3 regions of the Chryseobacterium sp. SIMBA_038 genome follow, and region 2 is predicted to be linked to each of the others. Evidence: riboswitches for the same ligand, from Rfam matches in the RefSeq annotation. Region 2 holds a riboswitch; each other region holds the start of a gene.
What was found. Region 2 has a riboswitch for S-adenosylmethionine ahead of SB689_RS21335 (alpha/beta fold hydrolase). Riboswitches for the same ligand answer to the same signal wherever they lie in the genome.
Positions count from the first base shown of each region.

Region 1 (6,295 bases), on a different contig from region 2:
TCTTTAATAAAAGTTTCGTTGGATGCTTTCCAAGAACCTCCCACAGACCAAAACGTTCCCCATCTATTTTCAGGAGAGAATCTTGAAGACCCGTCCGATCTTACTGATCCCGAAAGGAAATATTTATTCTGATAATCATATTCTGCTTTTCCTAAGAAACTCAATAATCCTAATTTATCACTGCTTCCACTGAAACCACCTAACAACGCAGCAGCATCCGGCTCATAATAATATGGAAGTGAAAATTGACTTCTGCTTCCTGAAATCGTCTGATATTCATAATGATAAAATTCCTGACCACCCAAAATATTAATGTGGTGCTGTCCGAATTTCTTATCGTAAGTCAAAATATTACTCGTCGTGTAAGAAAGCGTTCTAGAATTGGTTTTCGTCACCGATCCTCCAATTTCTGCACCCTCTCCCAATAATGGATTGGTGTAATAATGACCGTTATAATTCACTAAATCAACAGAGAAACTTGTTCTGAATTTAAGCTCCGGCAAGAAAGTAAATTCTGCAAAACCCTTTCCTGAAAAGTTATCTTCTCTGTTTTCATTTTTATCTAAAGGCAACGTTGCGGCTGCATTTTCATTCTGCAAAGCACTTGTTGGTCTATATTTTCCGAAATCGTAAATGTAATTTCCGTTGGAATCCAACTTATAACTTCCGTCTGCATTTCTTTCATAATAAGGATAAAAAGACGGAATCACTCTCGCTGCATTGATCACATTATCCGTTCTTGAATCTGATGATGGCGGTGCTTCCTGAAGACTGTTTGTATACGCTAAATTTGCTCCAACATTCAACCATTTTTTGACTTCAGAGTTGATCTTTAATCTTGTGCTATATTTTTTAAAACCAGATTCTATCGCAATTCCTTTATCATCCAAATATCCTAAAGAGAAAAAATAATTGCTTTTTTCATTTCCTCCGCTGAAATCTAAGTCAACCTGGTTTCTTGAAGCTGTTCTTTGCAAAATATCTTTCCAATTGTCATTCCATAACGCGGTTGCACCTGTCAAAAGTTTCCCGTCTGTTCCTACAGGATTGGGATAGCTTGCTCCATAAGGATTAATTCCCAAAGCATTCACCAAATTATCAGTTGCCATTTGCGCTGCCTGCTGGGAAGAAACCTGACTTGATTTATACCCATTCCTCAGTGCTTCCCAATATAATTCGTAATATTGATCGGTTGATACCTGTTCATAATCTTTTACTGCTCTGCTAGAAAAACCCTGACTGATATTAAAATTCACTCTAGCCTCCCCTTTTTTACCAGATTTTGTCGTGATAATGATAATTCCGTTAGCTCCTCTTGAACCATACAACGAACTTGCCGTTGCATCTTTCAAAACACTGATTGATTCAATATCGTTTGGACTGATCGAGTTGATATTTCCATCAAAAGGAATTCCGTCAACGACAAACAATGGATTGCTTGAAGCACTTACCGAACCAATTCCACGAATTCTGATAGAAGCTGTAGAACCCGGCTGTCCAGAAGAGCTTACCGCCTGAAGCCCAGAAACTTGTCCTTCTAATGCTTTTGTGATGTTTGTAACCGGTCTGGTATTGATTTTTTCACTTGAAATCGTTGCTACCGAACCTGTATAACTTGTTTTTTTAGCTTTTCCGTAAGCTACTACGACAACTTCATCTATTTCTTTCTCACGAAGTGTATCTTTTTTTGTTTCCTGACCGTGTACACTGATAATTCCTAAGAAAAATACAGCAACAGGTGGAATCCAAATTTTAGAATTAATTAAATCTTTGCTAATCATAATCAATTTTATTTATCAAATATTAAAAATTTACCCTTTGCAGAAAAGACAGCAAAGGGTATCGATAAATACGATTAACCAAATGCTTATTGTTCCTTTAAAGGCTGAATGTAACACCTTGCCAAGAGCAGGTTGTTAAGATTTCATAGGGTCAGTTCCCTCCATCTTTCTTTATAAGCCGATCGAAATATGAATGCAAAGCTAAAAACAAATAGTCTACAAAACAAGTAGACTTTAAAATTTTTAATTATAATTTTATGAAAATTAAGTTAATTTAAACTTAAAAATCACTAAAATAGACACTTATACAAAATGTTAAATTTTCAAATATGAGAAATATCATTAAAAATAATGCAAAAGAGTATTTTCACCAAAAATGAAATATTTAAGCCTTAATTGAAAAAAGTTTTTAATTTTATAGAATGAAAATTTTAATCATCAATGGTCCTAATTTGAACTTGTTAGGCACAAGAGAACCAGAAATTTACGGAACAGTTTCTATGGAAGATTATTTGGAAAATTTGCAATCTGAATTTCCTTCTTATGAAATACAATATTATCAATCAAATATTGAAGGTGAGTTAATTAACAGACTTCAGGAAGATGATTTTGATGCGTTGGTGATTAATCCGGGAGCTTTTACGCATTATTCTTATGCGATTGCGGATTGTTTAAAAAATATTCAGAAGCAGAAAGTAGAAGTTCATATTAGTAATATTTACAAAAGAGAAGAATTTCGACAAAAATCTGTGACGGCAGCGAATAGTGATGCGGTTTTATCCGGTTTTGGGATGGATGGATACAGGCTTGCCATTTTGAGTTTGAAATAAATTTTATTAAGATTGAAAATAAGAGATGCTTCGACTCCGCTCAGCATGACAGTTCTAATACTAACTGTCACATTTAACAGCACATTTTTAGCGATGTCATGCTGAGCGGAGTCGAAGCATCTAAATATTATATACAGAAAAATCCTCATCGTTTGATGAGGATTTCTATTTTTAGTTTGTTGTCTGTTGTTGTAATTGAGGTCCGGAAGCGATAAGCTTTTTCCCTTCTTCTGTATTACAATACTGATCAAAATTTTTGATATATTTTGCAGCAAGATCTTTTGCTTTTTCTTCCCACTCAGTAACTTCGCTGTATGTATTTCTAGGATCTAAAATACCTTCAGAAACGTTTGGTAATTCAGTAGGAATCTCCAAATTCATAATTGGAATTCTAGTTTTTGGAGCATTCTCGATAGATCCATCAATGATCGCATCAATAATTGCTCTTGTATCTTTTAAAGAAATTCTCTTTCCGGTACCATTCCAACCTGTGTTTACCAAATAAGCTTTTGCACCATGTTCTTTCATTTTTCCGATCAATGTTTTAGAATACATTGTTGGATGTAATGTTAAGAACGCTTCACCAAATGCTGGTGAGAAAGATGGTTCAGGTTCAGTGATTCCTCTTTCAGTTCCGGCTAATTTTGAAGTATAACCGCAAAGGAAGTGATATTGAGCTTGGTTTTCATCCAAAACAGAAACCGGAGGCAATACTCCGAACGCATCAGCAGAAAGGTAAACAATCTTGCTTGCGTGACCTGCTTTTGAAGGTAAAACAATTTTATTAATATGATAAATCGGATAAGAAACTCTCGTGTTTTCTGTGATTGATCCGTCAGTATAATCAGAAACTCCGTTGTTTACGACAACGTTTTCAAGAAGTGCATCTCTTTTAATTGCTCTGAAAATATCCGGTTCTTTTTCTTCAGAAAGATCGATTACTTTTGCATAACAACCACCTTCGTAGTTAAATACACCGTTGTTATCCCAACCATGTTCGTCATCACCGATCAAATATCTTTTCGGATCTGCAGATAAAGTTGTTTTTCCTGTTCCAGAAAGTCCGAAGAAAAGAGCAACATCTCCTTCTTCACCTACGTTTGCAGAACAGTGCATTGATGCCATTCCTTTTAATGGAAGGTAATAATTCATCATTGCGAACATTCCTTTTTTCATTTCTCCACCGTACCAGGTTCCTCCAATGATCTGAAGTTTTTCAGTAAGGTTGAACATTACGAAGTTTTCAGAATTTAATCCTTGTGCTTCCCAATTCGGGTTTGTCGTTTTAGAACCGTTGATTACTGTGAAATCAGGCTCTCCGAAGTTTTCCAGCTCGTAGTGAGAAGGACGGATAAACATATTAGTAACGAAATGCGCCTGCCATGCAACTTCAACGATGAATCTTACTTTAAGTCTTGTATCTGTATTTGTTCCACAAAAAGCATCTACAACATAAATTTTCTTAGAAGTTGAAAGTTGGTTCAACACTAATTCCTTACAAGACTGGAAAATTTCTGAAGAAGTCGGTAAATTAACTTTACCATCCCAGAAAATTGTGTCTTTTGTAACATCATCCTGTACAATGTATCTATCTTTAGGAGAACGACCTGTGAAAATTCCTGTTTTTACTGATACCGCACCAGATTCTGTAAGCTCTGCTTTCTCAAAGCCTTGGTTTTCAGGAGAAATTTCAGCTTGATACAACTCTTCATAAGAAGGATTATATTGAATTTCATAGTCTCCTTTAATCCCTAATTTTTCTAAATCTTGGATGATTTTAGCGTGTTTCATTTTACTTATATTTTCTATTTCTTTTTTGGGTTCAACAAAATTAATATTAATTAATTGTTAAAGGTGGTTTAAATATAATGATATAAGTCAGATTGGCAAATAAAAATAGGACTTTGTAAAATGCTGATTATAAATTAATTATATCAGACCATTCAAAAACAGTAGTAAAACCTTTTCCCCAAAAATAGTCCTTAAAGCCATCAAATTTGGCACTCATGACAAAATCTCCACCCCAAGCACCCAAACTTTTAACAAATGAAGGGCAATCGGCGAAAAACTTTTGTTTAACTGTGGGAATTTCAAGAAAATCTGATATTTTTTGCTCATGAACTAACATTAGTTCGGAAAAATTTTCCAATTCGTTACATAGTAAAATATTTCTTGTAAGATTCGAAAATTCATCGACCAGTTTTTGAGACTTAATTTTAGACTTGTAAAAATTGATTCCTTCACGGCTATCCTGCTTCTGATTTAGGTGAATAAAAATAAGCTCATTTTTAAAAGAAGGATCAAAATTTACCCTTTCATATTTGATCTCAGGTTTGCTTTGAAAAAGGACGGCAGATTTCTCTTTTGCCACGGCAATATCGTAACCGCTTCCACCCAAACTGATAGAATTTAAATGAAAAGGATCAATTTCAGCCCATTCTCCGAGATTATTCATCAAAGTAGAGCTACTTCCAAGACCATAATCTGCAGGAAACTGAAGGTTTGTTTTTAAATAATAAGAATGTGTGCTTTTGAATTTGGTTTCAGAAAGACTCTGAACGTTTTTTAAGGTTTTAAGGATAAATTCAGCACTAGAAGTAATGTTGGTTTCTAAGATCTGCCAATTTTCGTAATCGATGACAGCTTTTAACCATAATTTGTTTTGATGATAAGCTTCCCAAATGATCAAAAATTTCCCATCCGGATTTTCATCAAAGAAAAACTCTTGTCCTAGCTTGGTGGGTACCGCTAAGACAAGAGCTCCGTCTATCGCGAAATATTCTGAAGTAAGCATTAGCTTTCCCGGTGAAAATATCTCGCCCATAATTTTTTTATTTGATTAAATTGCAGAAGCAACGTCTACAGAACCATCAATTTTCTTGATTAGCCCTTGAAGCGTTTTTCCTGGTCCAACTTCAATAAAATTAGTTGCACCGTCTTTAATCATATTTTGAACTGACTGCGTCCATTTTACGGGACCTGTCAATTGTGCAATCAAGTTTTGTTTGATCTCGTCAGGGTTTGTCACCGCTGTCGTTGTGATGTTCTGATAAACTGGAATCGTTGCGTTTCTGAATTTTGTCTTTTCAATTGCTGCTGCCAATCTTTCTTGCGCCGGCTGCATCAATGGAGAATGGAATGCACCATTCACAGGTAACAATAAAGCTCTTTTTGCTCCAGCTTCTTTCAGTTTAATACAAGCTTCTTCAACAGCTGCTGTTTCGCCAGAAATTACCAATTGTCCGGGACAGTTGTAATTTGCAGGAACAACAATTCCGCTGATTTGCGCGCAGATTTCTTCAACTTTAGCATCTTCCAATCCTAAAATTGCTGCCATTGAGCTTGGATTTGCGTTGCAAGCGTCCTGCATTGCTTTTGCTCTTTCAGAAACTAATTTCAGACCGTCATCAAAAGATAAGACTCCGTTGGCAACTAGTGCTGAAAATTCTCCTAAAGAATGTCCTGCAACCATTTCGGCTCCAAGACCGTTCACTGCTTTCAACGCAGCGACTGAATGTATAAAAATTGAAGGCTGGGTAACCTCCGTTTTCTTAAGATCTTCATCTGCTCCATTAAACATAATGGAAAGGATATCAAACCCTAAAATTTCGTTGGCAGATTCCATCAGATCTTTTATGTCTTTTCTAGAATCGTACAATTCTTTTCCCATTCCTACGAACTGAG
Region 1 covers NZ_JAWRXH010000002.1:139,327-145,621, forward strand. The annotation lists gene SB689_RS06845 (SusC/RagA family TonB-linked outer membrane protein) at 1-1,781, opposite strand, end outside; SAM riboswitch class I at 1,865-1,961, opposite strand; gene SB689_RS06850 (type II 3-dehydroquinate dehydratase) at 2,204-2,611, shown strand; gene pckA (phosphoenolpyruvate carboxykinase (ATP)) at 2,783-4,402, opposite strand; gene SB689_RS06860 (GYDIA family GHMP kinase) at 4,530-5,435, opposite strand; gene fabD (ACP S-malonyltransferase) at 5,451-6,295, opposite strand, start outside.
Region 1: it holds a riboswitch for S-adenosylmethionine, as region 2 does, so the genes downstream of both, SB689_RS06845 (SusC/RagA family TonB-linked outer membrane protein) here and SB689_RS21335 (alpha/beta fold hydrolase) in region 2, are expected to answer to the same signal.

Region 2 (6,295 bases):
CCTGTAAAGTTGTGCATCCATTAAAATTAAGATTTGCTCCGTTTGAAGCAGATGTCTTTAAGGTTTTTAAAGCTGTGCAATTGGAAACATTTATATCATGATTAAGAGTACTTGTAAAGCCTATGGATAAGTCTGCTTTTTCTAAACTTGCCATATTAGATAAATCAATTGCACCAGAGTAATAATTTGTATTTCCTATTTGCAGTTTAAAGCTTTTTAAAGCAGAAAAACTTTTAATTCCGTCTATAGAGTTGATAGTAGTGTATGAAAGCCCCGTGTCACTTCCATAAAATATTATATTTAACTCACTTACTTGTAATGCCTCACTTTGTTGTATTTGTCCATCACCGTTAGCGTCAATTTTAAAATAATTTCCACTTAAATTTTTGGCAACAGTGTTACTCGCTGATGAAGAAAGAAGCCTTGTTTTAAAATTCACATCAGGAATACTGATGTTTTGCGCATTTATTCCCAAGCTGAGCATTAAGAAATAAAGCAGACAAAATAATTTTGTTTTCATAGATAATTTTATTGTGTGTTTTAAATTTTCGATATTTCTGAACTTTAAGCAATAAAGAAAATACGTTCCGATAACATTTTATCAGAAATAATAGCTTGTAAGTGATATTTTATTGAAGTAAAATTAAGATAGATAACAGATCGTTTTAAAGTCTGTTTATGGATTCCTAATAAGTATATTAGGAACACAGGTGAAGAATTTGTGTTCATTTATTTGTGTTTTTGTGATGCAAATATAAATAAATTATCAATATCTCGCGGCTCTATTATTTAGATATAAATCGATGAATGTGCATCAAAAAAGCCCCTTAAAAAGAGGCTTTAAATTATATTGTCATTCTAGGTTTCATGAGTTTTGCGACGGTGGCCGTCCATCCTGTTTGGTGTGATGCACCGACTCCGCGGCCATTATCTCCATGGAAATATTCAAAGAAGGTAATGTAATCTTTAAAGTTGACATCATAATTAAACTTAGCATTTCCGCCGTTAAAGGCTCGTTCTCCATTTTCATCTTTTAAGAAAATAGAACACAATCTTCCGCTGATATTTTGGGCAACTTCATCAAGATTTCTTTTGTCACCACTTCCGGTTGGTAGCTCTACTTTCAAGCTGTTTCCATAATAAAAATGAAAACGCTGTAAACTTTCAACGATCAAAAAGTTGATAGGAAACCAAATCGGACCTCTCCAGTTACTGTTTCCTCCAAACATTCTGCTATCGCTTTCTGCGGGAGTATAATAAACCATATTTTCTCTTCCATGAACAGAGAATACAAACGGGTTTTCTTCATATACTTTAGACATTGCACGGATTCCGTAAGAACTTAAAAATTCCTTTTCATCAAGCATTCTTGTCAATACTTTTGAGAGTCTGTTTTTACGAAGAATACTCATCAAATGCTTTCTCCCGTGTCCTTCCTCTTCCCAATGAGAAACCAATTTCGTAAGTTCAGGTTTATTTTTTAAAATCCATTCCATTCTTGTGGTGAAATTGGGCATTTTATCAAGCAAATGATGATCAATAACCTCTACCGCAAACAATGGAATTAATCCAACAATACTTCTCAAACGTAAAGAAACACTTTCGCCGTTTCCTAGCTGTAAAACATCATAGAAAAACCCGTCTTCTTCGTTCCACAAGCCTTCTTTGCCGTCTCCCATATTTTCCATGGCTTCAGCGATATAAAGATAATGTTCAAAGAATTTGATGGCCATATCTTCATAAACCTGATAATATTGAGCTAATTCCATTGCCATTCTCATCATATTCAGGGCATACATTGCCATCCAGCTCGTTCCATCGGCTTGTTCGAGATGTTGACCGTCTTTTAATTCCATATTTCGGTCAAAAGCACCAATATTATCAAGTCCTAAGAAACCTCCACCGAAAATATTATTCCCGCTTTTATCTTTTCTATTTACCCACCAAGTGAAGTTAAGAAGCAGTTTTTGAAAAACTTTTTCTAAGAATAAAAGATCCGGTTTCCCGTTTGTTTTTTCATCGATTTTAAAAACCCGGAAACAAGACCATGCATGAACAGGCGGATTTACATCACTTAAATTCCATTCATAGGCAGGAAGTTGACCGTTGGGATGCATGTACCATTCTTTGGTTAATAAAAGAAGTTGGTTTTTGGCAAATTCTGCATCAATGATGGCAAAAGGAACACAATGGAAAGCCAGATCCCAAGTTGCATACCAAGGATATTCCCACTTGTCGGGCATGGAAATGATGTCTTTGTTGTGCATGTGATTCCACTCCGTATTTCTTACATAATTGTTGAAATCTCTCGGAGCTTCAAAATTGGGATCACCTTTTAACCATTTTCCAACATTGTAATGATAAAACTGTTTGTTCCAAAGTAGGCCTGCGAAGGCTTGTCTTTGCACATTTTTTTCGTCCTCACTGCTTACATCATGCTGAATGTCGTTATAATATTCATCAGCTTCAGAAATTCTTGCATTAAAAATTTCATCAAAGTGATTAAATGGTTCATCTGTTTCATTCGGAGAAAGTCTGAAATCAAAGGTTTTTGATTCTCCCGCTCCAATCATTTCATCAATTAAAAAAGAAGCCTTTGTGCCCTGTTTTTCAGGGTTTACAGTGTTGCTTCCGTAGATAATATGATCATTAATTCCGTCTTTAAAATACGTATTTCCAGAATAAAGCGTTCCGTATAATTTAGGAGCATTCGTTTCATTTTCACAAAAAACACTGTTGGAATTATCCTTTCTCGAGTAGAATTTTTTAATAGAAATACTGTCGTGATTAATATCGATACAGTTTTCCGAAGAGGCATTCAACTGACCTTTGTAAACGTTGTAACCCCATTTCCAGTTATTTCTGAACCATACGGTCGGAGCAACCAATATCGGAGCCTCTTTCTGACTTCTGTTGGCTACCGTTACTCTTACTAAAATATCATTATGCTCAGCTTTACAATATTCAATGAAAATATCGAAGTACTCATCGTTATCAAAAATTCCGGTGTCAAAAAGCTCGTATTCGGGTTCTTTTTTGCTTCGTCTTCCGTTCTCGGCAATAATTTGGTCGTACGGAAATTCGTTAATAGGATATTTGTACACCATCTTCATATAGCTATGAGTAGGTGTGTTATCTAAGTAATAAAAGAGTTCTTTGATGTCTTCGCCATGATTTCCCTGATGATTGCTCAACCCGAAAAATCGCTCTTTTACCATTTTATCTTTTTTGTTCCAGAAAGAAAGGGCAAAACATAAAAGCTGCTTCGGATCCGAGATTCCGGCGATGCCTTCTTCTGCCCACCTGTAAGCATAACTTTCCGCTTTATCATGACTTGTAGATCCCCACGCATTACCGTCCGGACTGTAGTCTTCACGCACATTTCCCCATTGTCGGTTGCTTACATACGGTCCCCAGTTTTTCCAGTCTTTATCTTGTAGTCTTTGTTTTTCAACACTCATATTTCATCACTTTTCATTACGAAGGTAAGTTTTTTGAAAAATAATTCCAACATTTGGAATCTGAATAAAACGTAACATATCCCTGAAGCTCTTTTGTTTAAAGGCTTTTCGAGATTAAATTAAATTTTTATAAATTTTTAAAATAAAAGTTTTATCTTTGCAGCATTCGATCATTCACATATTGAAAATGTTATCAAGAAAGGTTGAGGGATAGACCCTGTGAAACCTTAGCAACCCTTTGCGCAAGCGAAGAAGGTGCTACGTTCTACCAAATATAATTTTGGACAGATAACTTACTGAAGTTCTTTCAGCCATTTCTAGTGGCATTTTCAAATTGTATTATCAAAAAGTATAATAGAATTGAAAACAGAACTAAACTATATTAATCTTTCGTATCAGACAAATTCCAAAAAGGAATACAATATCCCGTTGAGCTACCAGCTTTTCGGGAAAGACCTGTTTTCAGCACCTATCATTTTAGTTAATCATGCCTTAACCGGAAATTCAGATGTTTCTGGAGAAAAAGGATGGTGGAAAAAACTGATTGGTGAAAATCAGGTCATTGATACAAATAAATATACAGTTCTGTGCTTCAACATTCCCGGAAACGGCTATGATAATTTTTTAATTGATGAATATGAAGATTTCACGCCTTCAGATATTGGCAATATCTTTTTAAAAGGTCTTGAAAAACTTAATATAAAAAACTTGTACGCCATTATTGGAGGTTCTCTAGGAGGTGGAATCGGCTGGGAAATGTTGGTAAAAAATCAACAGATTGCCGAAATTTTTATTCCTATTGCCTGCGATTACAAAACTCATGATTGGCTTCATGCACAATGTCTGGTTCAGAAATTTTTATTAAATGGAAATGATAAACCACTGCAAAAAGCCAGAATTCATGCGATGTTGTGTTATAGAACACCACAATCTTTAAACGATAGATTTCAAAACAAATACAATCAGGAAAAACAGCTTTTAGAATCGGAAGATTGGCTTGTTTATCACGGAAATTCATTAAACGAAAGATTTAGTTTAAAATCTTATAAACTGATGAATCATTTATTAATGAACATTAATGCAGAAGAAACTCAACTGGAAAAAATCGGGGCGCGAATGCACATGATCTCCGTTGATACAGACTTATTCTTTCCTGCTTCTGAAATCCGAATGTGTTTTGAAAAGCTTAAAGAAAAAAAGGAAAATGTTTTCTATCACGAGATCAAATCAATTCATGGGCACGATGCCTTCTTAATGGAATACGAACAATTAAATAACATTATTAAAAATATTTTATAGACGATGAAAAATGCTAACGAAATAAAATTTTTAAAAAACAGATCAATCATCAAATTTGAAGGAGAAGATTTCTTAGGTGAAATCGGGATTGACGGAAGAATTTTTAAAGCGCTTACTTTAGCGAGAATCAGTGTTGGAGTAATTTCTCAACAGGCAATTGAAAACGGATTATCAATTTTGGTTCAGGAAGCTGATTCCGAAAAAGCGGTTAATTGTCTGATTGACGAATTTGAAGCAGAAAGAAAATCGGGAAAAGTTTCTCAGATTTACAGTATAAATAATGTTTCTGTAATAGGTTTTGTTGCAGAAGACTTAAATAAAGTGTTGGCAGAATTAGCTAGAAACAACGTTTTTCCATTGCTTTTAAATCAAGTAGGAAGCGAAAAACGTATCAATATTGTGGTAACTTCTTCGCAAGACGAAAAAGCAAAAAATATCATCGAATCTGAGACGTCTAAAAAACCAAAAACGGTTCATTTAGCAATTATCGGCCACGGAAATGTTGGAAAGACTTTGATAGAACAGGTTTTACAATCGTCAGAAGAAATCAGAAGACGTAAAAAAATCGATCTTAAGGTTGTAGCGGTTGCTAATTCAAGAAAAATTGCCTTCAACAAAACAGGATTTGATAGCAATTGGAGTGATGAGGTTTTAGCTGCAGAAAATCCATCAGATGTTCAGGAGTTAATTAAGTTTTCAAAAGAAAATCAACTGGAAAATCTTATCGTTGTTGATAACACAGCGAGCAAAGATTTTGTTCACAACTATCACGCATTGGCAGAAAATGGATTTGACTTGGTTTCTTCCAATAAAATTTTCAACACCCTTCCGATCGAAGAATACCGTAAACTAAGATATACGTTGAACAAAAATAACAGACGTTATTTATACGAAACCAATGTTGGTGCGGGTTTGCCGTTAATCGATACCATAAAACTTTTACACCTTTCAGGAGAAAATATCACAAGAATTAAAGGAGTATTCTCCGGAACATTGAGTTATGTTTTTAACAATTTTTCTTTAAGAGACGATAAGTTTTCAACAATCATCAATGAAGCCCTAGAAAAAGGATTTACAGAACCAGATCCAAGAGAAGATTTGTCAGGAAACGATGTTGCGAGAAAATTATTGATTTTGGCGAGAGAACTTGACTTAATTAATGAATTCGATGACATCAATGTTCAAAATTTGGTACCTGAAAATTTACTTTCCGTTTCAAAACCGGAATTCCTATCCAAATTGGATGAATTGGATGATGAATATCAAAAAATCAAAGAAAACCAAGAACCTGGTCACGTATTGAGATATGTTGGAGATTTGCATGGAGATTTACAAAAAGATAAAGGTGAATTAGATGTGAAATTAATTTCTGTTCCTGCGACTTCCGCATTAGGACAATTGAAAGGTTCAGATTCAATCTTTGAAATTTATACCGAGAGTTATGGTGAAAATCCAATCGTAATTATGGGAGCCGGAGCCGGAGCTCAGGTTACTGCGAGAGGTGTTTTCGGAGATATTTTAAGAGTAAGCGAAAC
Region 2 covers NZ_JAWRXH010000011.1:342-6,636, forward strand. The annotation lists gene SB689_RS21325 (hypothetical protein) at 1-520, opposite strand, end outside; gene SB689_RS21330 (MGH1-like glycoside hydrolase domain-containing protein) at 846-3,461, opposite strand; SAM riboswitch class I at 3,649-3,756, shown strand; gene SB689_RS21335 (alpha/beta fold hydrolase) at 3,822-4,760, shown strand; gene SB689_RS21340 (ACT domain-containing protein) at 4,764-6,295, shown strand, end outside.

Region 3 (6,295 bases), on a different contig from region 2:
GTTTATATGTGGACGTGGTCTTTAGATACGAATTACAGTAATAGTCAGGATTGCCCTACCAATGGGAGTTGGGGAGATTCTAATGACTTAAATAAATTAAGCTATAATTCAACAGCAGATACGTATTCTTTAACTTTTACTCCGACATCATTTTATAACAGAACAGGAATCGGAAGATTTGGGTTTTTGTTGAAAGATAAAACGGGAAGTCACCAGACGGTAGATAGTTTTGTAAATGTTGGTGTTTTAAATTTAAACTTAACCAATCCTTTAGCGAACAGTTTGACATCGGTTCCGGTGGGAAATTCTGTTAATGTGACGGCTACAACTAATGTTAATTCTACATTTCAGTTGAAAGCCAATGGAACTGTTGTGAATTCTACTTCAACGCCTTCTACTTCATATTCTTACAATTATACCGTAACTGCAGATGCAAATATGGAATTAATTGCAACAGATGCAAACTCAAATACAAAAAATGCAACGTTCATTTTACAAACGCCAAGAAATGTTGTTTCTGAAGCGATTCCGACATGGATAAAGCAGGGAATCAACTATCATCCGACAGATAATACCAGAGTTGGACTTGCGTTGTATGCTCCGTTTAAAAATTTCGTTCATGTAATCGGAAGTTTCAATAACTGGGCTGTGAATGATGCTTATTTAATGAAAAGAGATACCACAAATCCTGATCTTTATTGGATTGAATTAACGGGTATCACGCCTTCTCAATTGTATACTTTCCAATACAGAACCAACGATCTTAGAAAAGTAGCAGATCCTTTTTCTCCACAAATATTGTCTTCTTATGATGATCAGTGGATCTCGGCTACAACGTATCCGAATTTACCTCCGTTTCCTGCAGGACAGGGCTTTGAGGTTTCTATGTTTAAAACTGGGCAGACTCCTTACAACTGGCAGACTACAAGTTTCCAGAGACCCAACAAAGAAGATCTTGTTGTTTACGAATTGTTATTGAGAGACTTTACACAGGAAAAAAACTGGCAGTCATTAATCAATAAAATTACTTATTTAAAGAATTTAAAAATCAATGCGATTGAATTGATGCCAATCATGGAATTTGAAGGCAATCTTTCTTGGGGATACAATACGTCATTCCATTATGCATTAGATAAAGCATACGGAACACCGGAAAAATTCAAGGAATTTGTTGATTTGTGCCATTACAATGGGATCGCTGTGATACTGGATGTAGCTTTCAATCATGCAACAGGGCGTTCTCCGTTGGTAAGACTTTGGAATATTGATCCTGATGGAGACGGTTACGGTGATGTAGCTCCAAATAACCCATATTTTAATACAGTTCCGAAACATTCGTACAATGTTTTCAATGATTTTAACCATACAAGTCCGTCAACTAAATATTACGTTGAAAGAACTTTGCAACAATGGCTAACTGAATATCATATCGACGGTTTCCGTTGGGATCTTACAAAAGGTTTCACCCAAAGCTGTTCTGAAAATGATGAAACCTGTACCAATGCTTATCAGCAGGACAGAGTAGACATCATGAAATATTATGCTGACAAACAGTGGGCAATTGACCCGAATTCTTATATGATTTTTGAACATTTAGGAACAGATGCAGAAGAACAGCAATGGGCAAATTACAGAGTTGCAGAGGGAAAAGGTGTAATGCTTTGGAATAATCAAAATGGCGCGTACAATCAAAATACGATGGGCTACAAAGAAAACAGCAACTTTGACAGAATGAATCACACGCTTCACGGTTTTACCAATATGCACGCAGTTGGGTATGGAGAAAGCCATGATGAAGAAAGATTAATGTTTAAAAATATTTCTTACGGAGCTGTAAACGGAGCTTACGATGTTAAAAGTCTAAACACAGCTTTAAATAGAATGAAAACTTTCGGAGCAACATTCTTCACGATTCCCGGCCCGAAAATGATCTGGCAGTTTGGTGAATTGGGTTATGAATTCAGCATCAACAGATGTGGAGACGGATCTATCAACAATGGTTGCCGAACAGATGAGAAGCCAATTGCTTTTTCTTTAGGATATGACACTAATGCGAACAGAAAGGCAGTTTATGATACTTGGGCTCAGATCATTAATCTTAGAAATTTGTATCCGGTATTTAAATCAAAAACATATTCTGTAGAATCAAACAATCTTACTAATGATCCGAATGGATTAATTACCAGAATTTATGTGTATGATAACACGGCGAGTACTGTTCAGAATGTTGTAGTTATAGCTAATTATGATACTTCTGCAAAAGATGTTGTGCCTTACTTCCCGTACGCTGGACAGTGGAAAAACTTACTGGATAACACAGTATCAGTAGTTTCTTCTACAACGACTCCGATTAATCTTCAGCCGGGAGAATTTAGGATTTTCGGAAACTACACAGGAACTTTATCTACAGTCGATGTAAATGCAGAAAATAAATTATCACTTCAAATTGCAGACAATCCTGTTAAAAACGGTTTAGCGAAATTAGTTTATCATAAAGCCAAAAACGGCGAAATTATAATTTATGACATGAGTGGTAAAAAAATGGATTCCATTAAGCTTAAAAATGAATCCGGAACTTATGAATTAAAAGCAAATTATCCTGCCGGGACTTATCTTGTTCATTTAAAATCTGAAACAGGAATTGCTATCCAAAAGATGATTATTAAATAAGATAAACATAATGTATAATTAAACAAAAGAGAGGTAATGAAAATTGCCTCTCTTTTTCATTCACACTAAAATTCACATTTCACCATTGACCATTCACCTTTAAAAATTCACAATTTTTGCCAATTAAAATTATTAGTCTACCTTTGCTGTAGATTTATCAAGAAAGGTGGAGGGATTTGGCCCTGTGAAACCTTAGCAACCGGCACGTTTTCAATGTGTAAAGGTGCTAACTCCAACCCAATTGGGAGAAGATAAGTGAAGTCAATATTCTCAATATTCATTCCATTTCTTGACAATCTTTGTTGGCGGATTTTTGTCCGTCCGGGTTTATTATTAATTTTGCAAAAAACAAAAGATGAAGAAACTAAGCATATCTGTACTATTGCTTGGAGCGGTTTTCGTATCGGCTCAGGAACTTGAAAAAGAAAAACAAATCGAAGACGTCATTATCGTCGGAAACCGAAATGCTAAAAGAACGAAACTGGAAACACCTGTTCCGGTAGATGTTATCAATATTGAAAAAATACAAAAATCTGCACCTCAAACAACGGTTCAGGATCTATTAAATTATGTAATTCCTTCTTTCAATGCGGTGAGACAATCTGCATCTGATGGAACAGAACATATTGATCCGATGACGTTAAGAGGAATGGGACCCGATCAGGTTTTGGTTTTGGTGAATGGAAAAAGAAGGCACACTACATCATTAGTTAATTATCAAAATACAGTTGGGAACGGCTCTGTTGGGACAGACTTAAGCACAGTTCCTGTGATTGCGATCGACAGAATTGAGGTTTTGAGAGATGGAGCGGCTGCACAATACGGTTCTGATGCCATTGCAGGTGTCATTAATATCATTCTTAAAAAAGATATAGGCGCTTCTGCAAGTTTGAACTACGGATTATCAGGTAGAAATGACGGCGAAACCTATCAGGGAGCAGTCAATTACGGAACTTCTTTAGGAAAGGATAAAAGTTATATCAATTTGTCTTTACAGCTAAGTCAAAGAGGGAAAACGACGAGAACACAGAATCACGATTTGATTATTTATGATCAATCAAATTTAAATGTTGTCAACAATAACGGAGCAATTTCTGTAAACGGAATAGCTCTTCCCAATGTTTCTCCGATCGCATCAGGAAGTTATGGAAATTATTTTGCTTATCCTTTTGCAGATCCTACAGACGGCGGAACAGGAAGTCAGATTTCAAGAGCTTATGATGATGTCTTAATTGCTCAAAATGGTTTAACCCGCGACGATTTCAATTTCCAAATCGGTGACGCGCAGATAAAACAGGCTCAGTTATTTTTCAATGCAGAATATCCTTTTAATGATCATTTTAAACTCTACACTTTTGGAGGATTTAGTTTAAAAGAAGGCGAAGGTTTTGGCTTTAGAAGGCTTCCAAGTGAGACTTCGAATATTGTTTCTTCAATTTATCCAAACGGTTTTCAGGCTAATTTAAAATCTCAGGTCTACGATCTTTCTTACGCTGTCGGAACGAAATACAATGTAAACGACTGGCTTTTTGATCTGAGCAATACTTTCGGAAGCAATACATTCAATTATAATGTTAACAATACCAATAATGCTTCTTTAGGCGCGAAATCTCCGACAAGTTTTTATGCAGGAGCACACAGTTTTCTTCAAAATACCATTAACCTTGATGTTTCTAAAAACTTAAATAATTTCAATGTTGCTTTTGGAGGAGAATTTAGATTTGAGCAATATCAAATCAAGGCTGGAGATGAAGCATCCTACGCAACTTATGACATTTATGGAAATGTAGCGACGTCTACCACACCGGATTCCGATGTAATTGGCGCGGGTGGATCACAATCATTTATGGGCTTTTCGCCTGATAATGCATTAAAAAAATCAAGACATTCTACTGCGGTTTATGCGGATGTTTCTTATGATTTAGATAAAAAATTAAATATCGATGCTGCTGCAAGATTTGAAAATTATTCTGATTTCGGAAATACTTTGAATGGAAAATTAGCAGTGAGATATGAATTTATAAAAAACTATGCAATTCGTGGAGCGGTGGGAACAGGTTTCAGAGCACCTTCTTTGCAACAGCAATATTTTAATAACTCATATGCAGATATTTCAACTTCAGGAATTGGGATTGTAAGAAAAGGAATTTTTACTACTGACAGTAAAGCGGCTGAGGTTCTTGGTTTTGATAAATTAAAACAGGAAACTTCTGTCAATGCAAGTCTTGGATTTACTTTAAAACCTGCCAAAGGACTTTTCATCACATTAGATGGATATTGGATTGGAGTAAAGGACAGAATTGTGATCACCAGCAATATCACTGATGAAAGATTGTCTGATCCTAAATTAGTTGGAGAAAATAATGTAGCAGAAAGTGGAAGATTCTTCGCCAACGCAATTGATACCGAAACAAAAGGGGTTGATTTGGTTGTTTCCTACGACTTGAAATTAGCTGGTGGGAATTTAAACATCAATTTAGCAGGAAATTACACGGAAACAAAGATCACAGACTTTCATTTCCCTCAGAATTTAGGAACGCCTCAAAACGAATTTTTTGGACCAGATCAAATCAATATTATTGAAACTCTTTCTCCGAAAGCGAAAGCGACACTAGGTTTGAATTACGGGATTGGTAAATTCAATTTCTTGGTGAGAAATACGTATTTTGGTAAGGTCATCAGAGACGGTTATCCTTTCGGTGGTGTTCAGGAATTTGCTCCTAAAATTGTTACAGACGTAAGTGTTGGCTATGATATAACTAAAAATGTAAACCTTACGATTGGAGCCAATAATTTATTAGATGTTTTCCCTGATCTGCAGATCTACGAGAATTCTTATTACGGAGTTTTCAAATATGCGCCGGTTCAGATGGGAACGTTGGGAAGTTATTTCTTCGGAAGAGTTAATTTTAATTTTTAATTGAATAAATTTAAGATCTAATTTTAACCACAAAAGCTTCTTGACACTTTAGAGCACTTTAGTTTAAAAAAGCTTACTACTTCGAAAATAAAAAGTTCACATAAGAAGAAAATCAAAGATTTTCAAAAACTAATGTGTTCTTCTTTGTAATAAAATTTTAACTTCAAATAACTTAAGTGCTTAATTCTTTTGTGGTTAAATTTTTAATTAGTTTAAACTGCCCAATTATTTAAATATAAAATCTAGCATCTATATAAAAATGAGCACTACTTCACATCAAATAGGCTGGAAAACAGCAGTCGCCATCGTTGTATCCAATATGATCGGGACGGGGATTTTCACGACCTTAGGTTTTCAGTTGGTGGATGTTACCAATACGTACAGCATTTTTCTGCTTTGGATGATTGGCGGGGTGTTGGCTCTATTTGGAGCATTTTGTTATGCCGAATTAGGCTCTCATTTTAAAGGAAACGGAGGTGATTTTATTTATCTAAAAGAAACCTATCATCCACTTTTGGGCTATTTGGTGAGTTGGATTTCTTTGATTATCGGCTTTTCTTCACCTGTTGCATTAGCGGCATTAGCGATGTCACAATATCTTTCCGCTTTTGATTTCACTTTTGGAACTTGGTTTTCGATTGTAGTGATCTTTTTGGTGGCGTTGTCTTTATCTTTTAGTTTAAAAGCTTCGAGCAGATTTCATAA
Region 3 covers NZ_JAWRXH010000002.1:804,188-810,482, forward strand. The annotation lists gene SB689_RS09950 (alpha-amylase family glycosyl hydrolase) at 1-2,670, shown strand, start outside; SAM riboswitch class I at 2,822-2,928, shown strand; gene SB689_RS09955 (TonB-dependent receptor plug domain-containing protein) at 3,026-5,590, shown strand; gene SB689_RS09960 (APC family permease) at 5,850-6,295, shown strand, end outside.
Region 3: it holds a riboswitch for S-adenosylmethionine, as region 2 does, so the genes downstream of both, SB689_RS09955 (TonB-dependent receptor plug domain-containing protein) here and SB689_RS21335 (alpha/beta fold hydrolase) in region 2, are expected to answer to the same signal.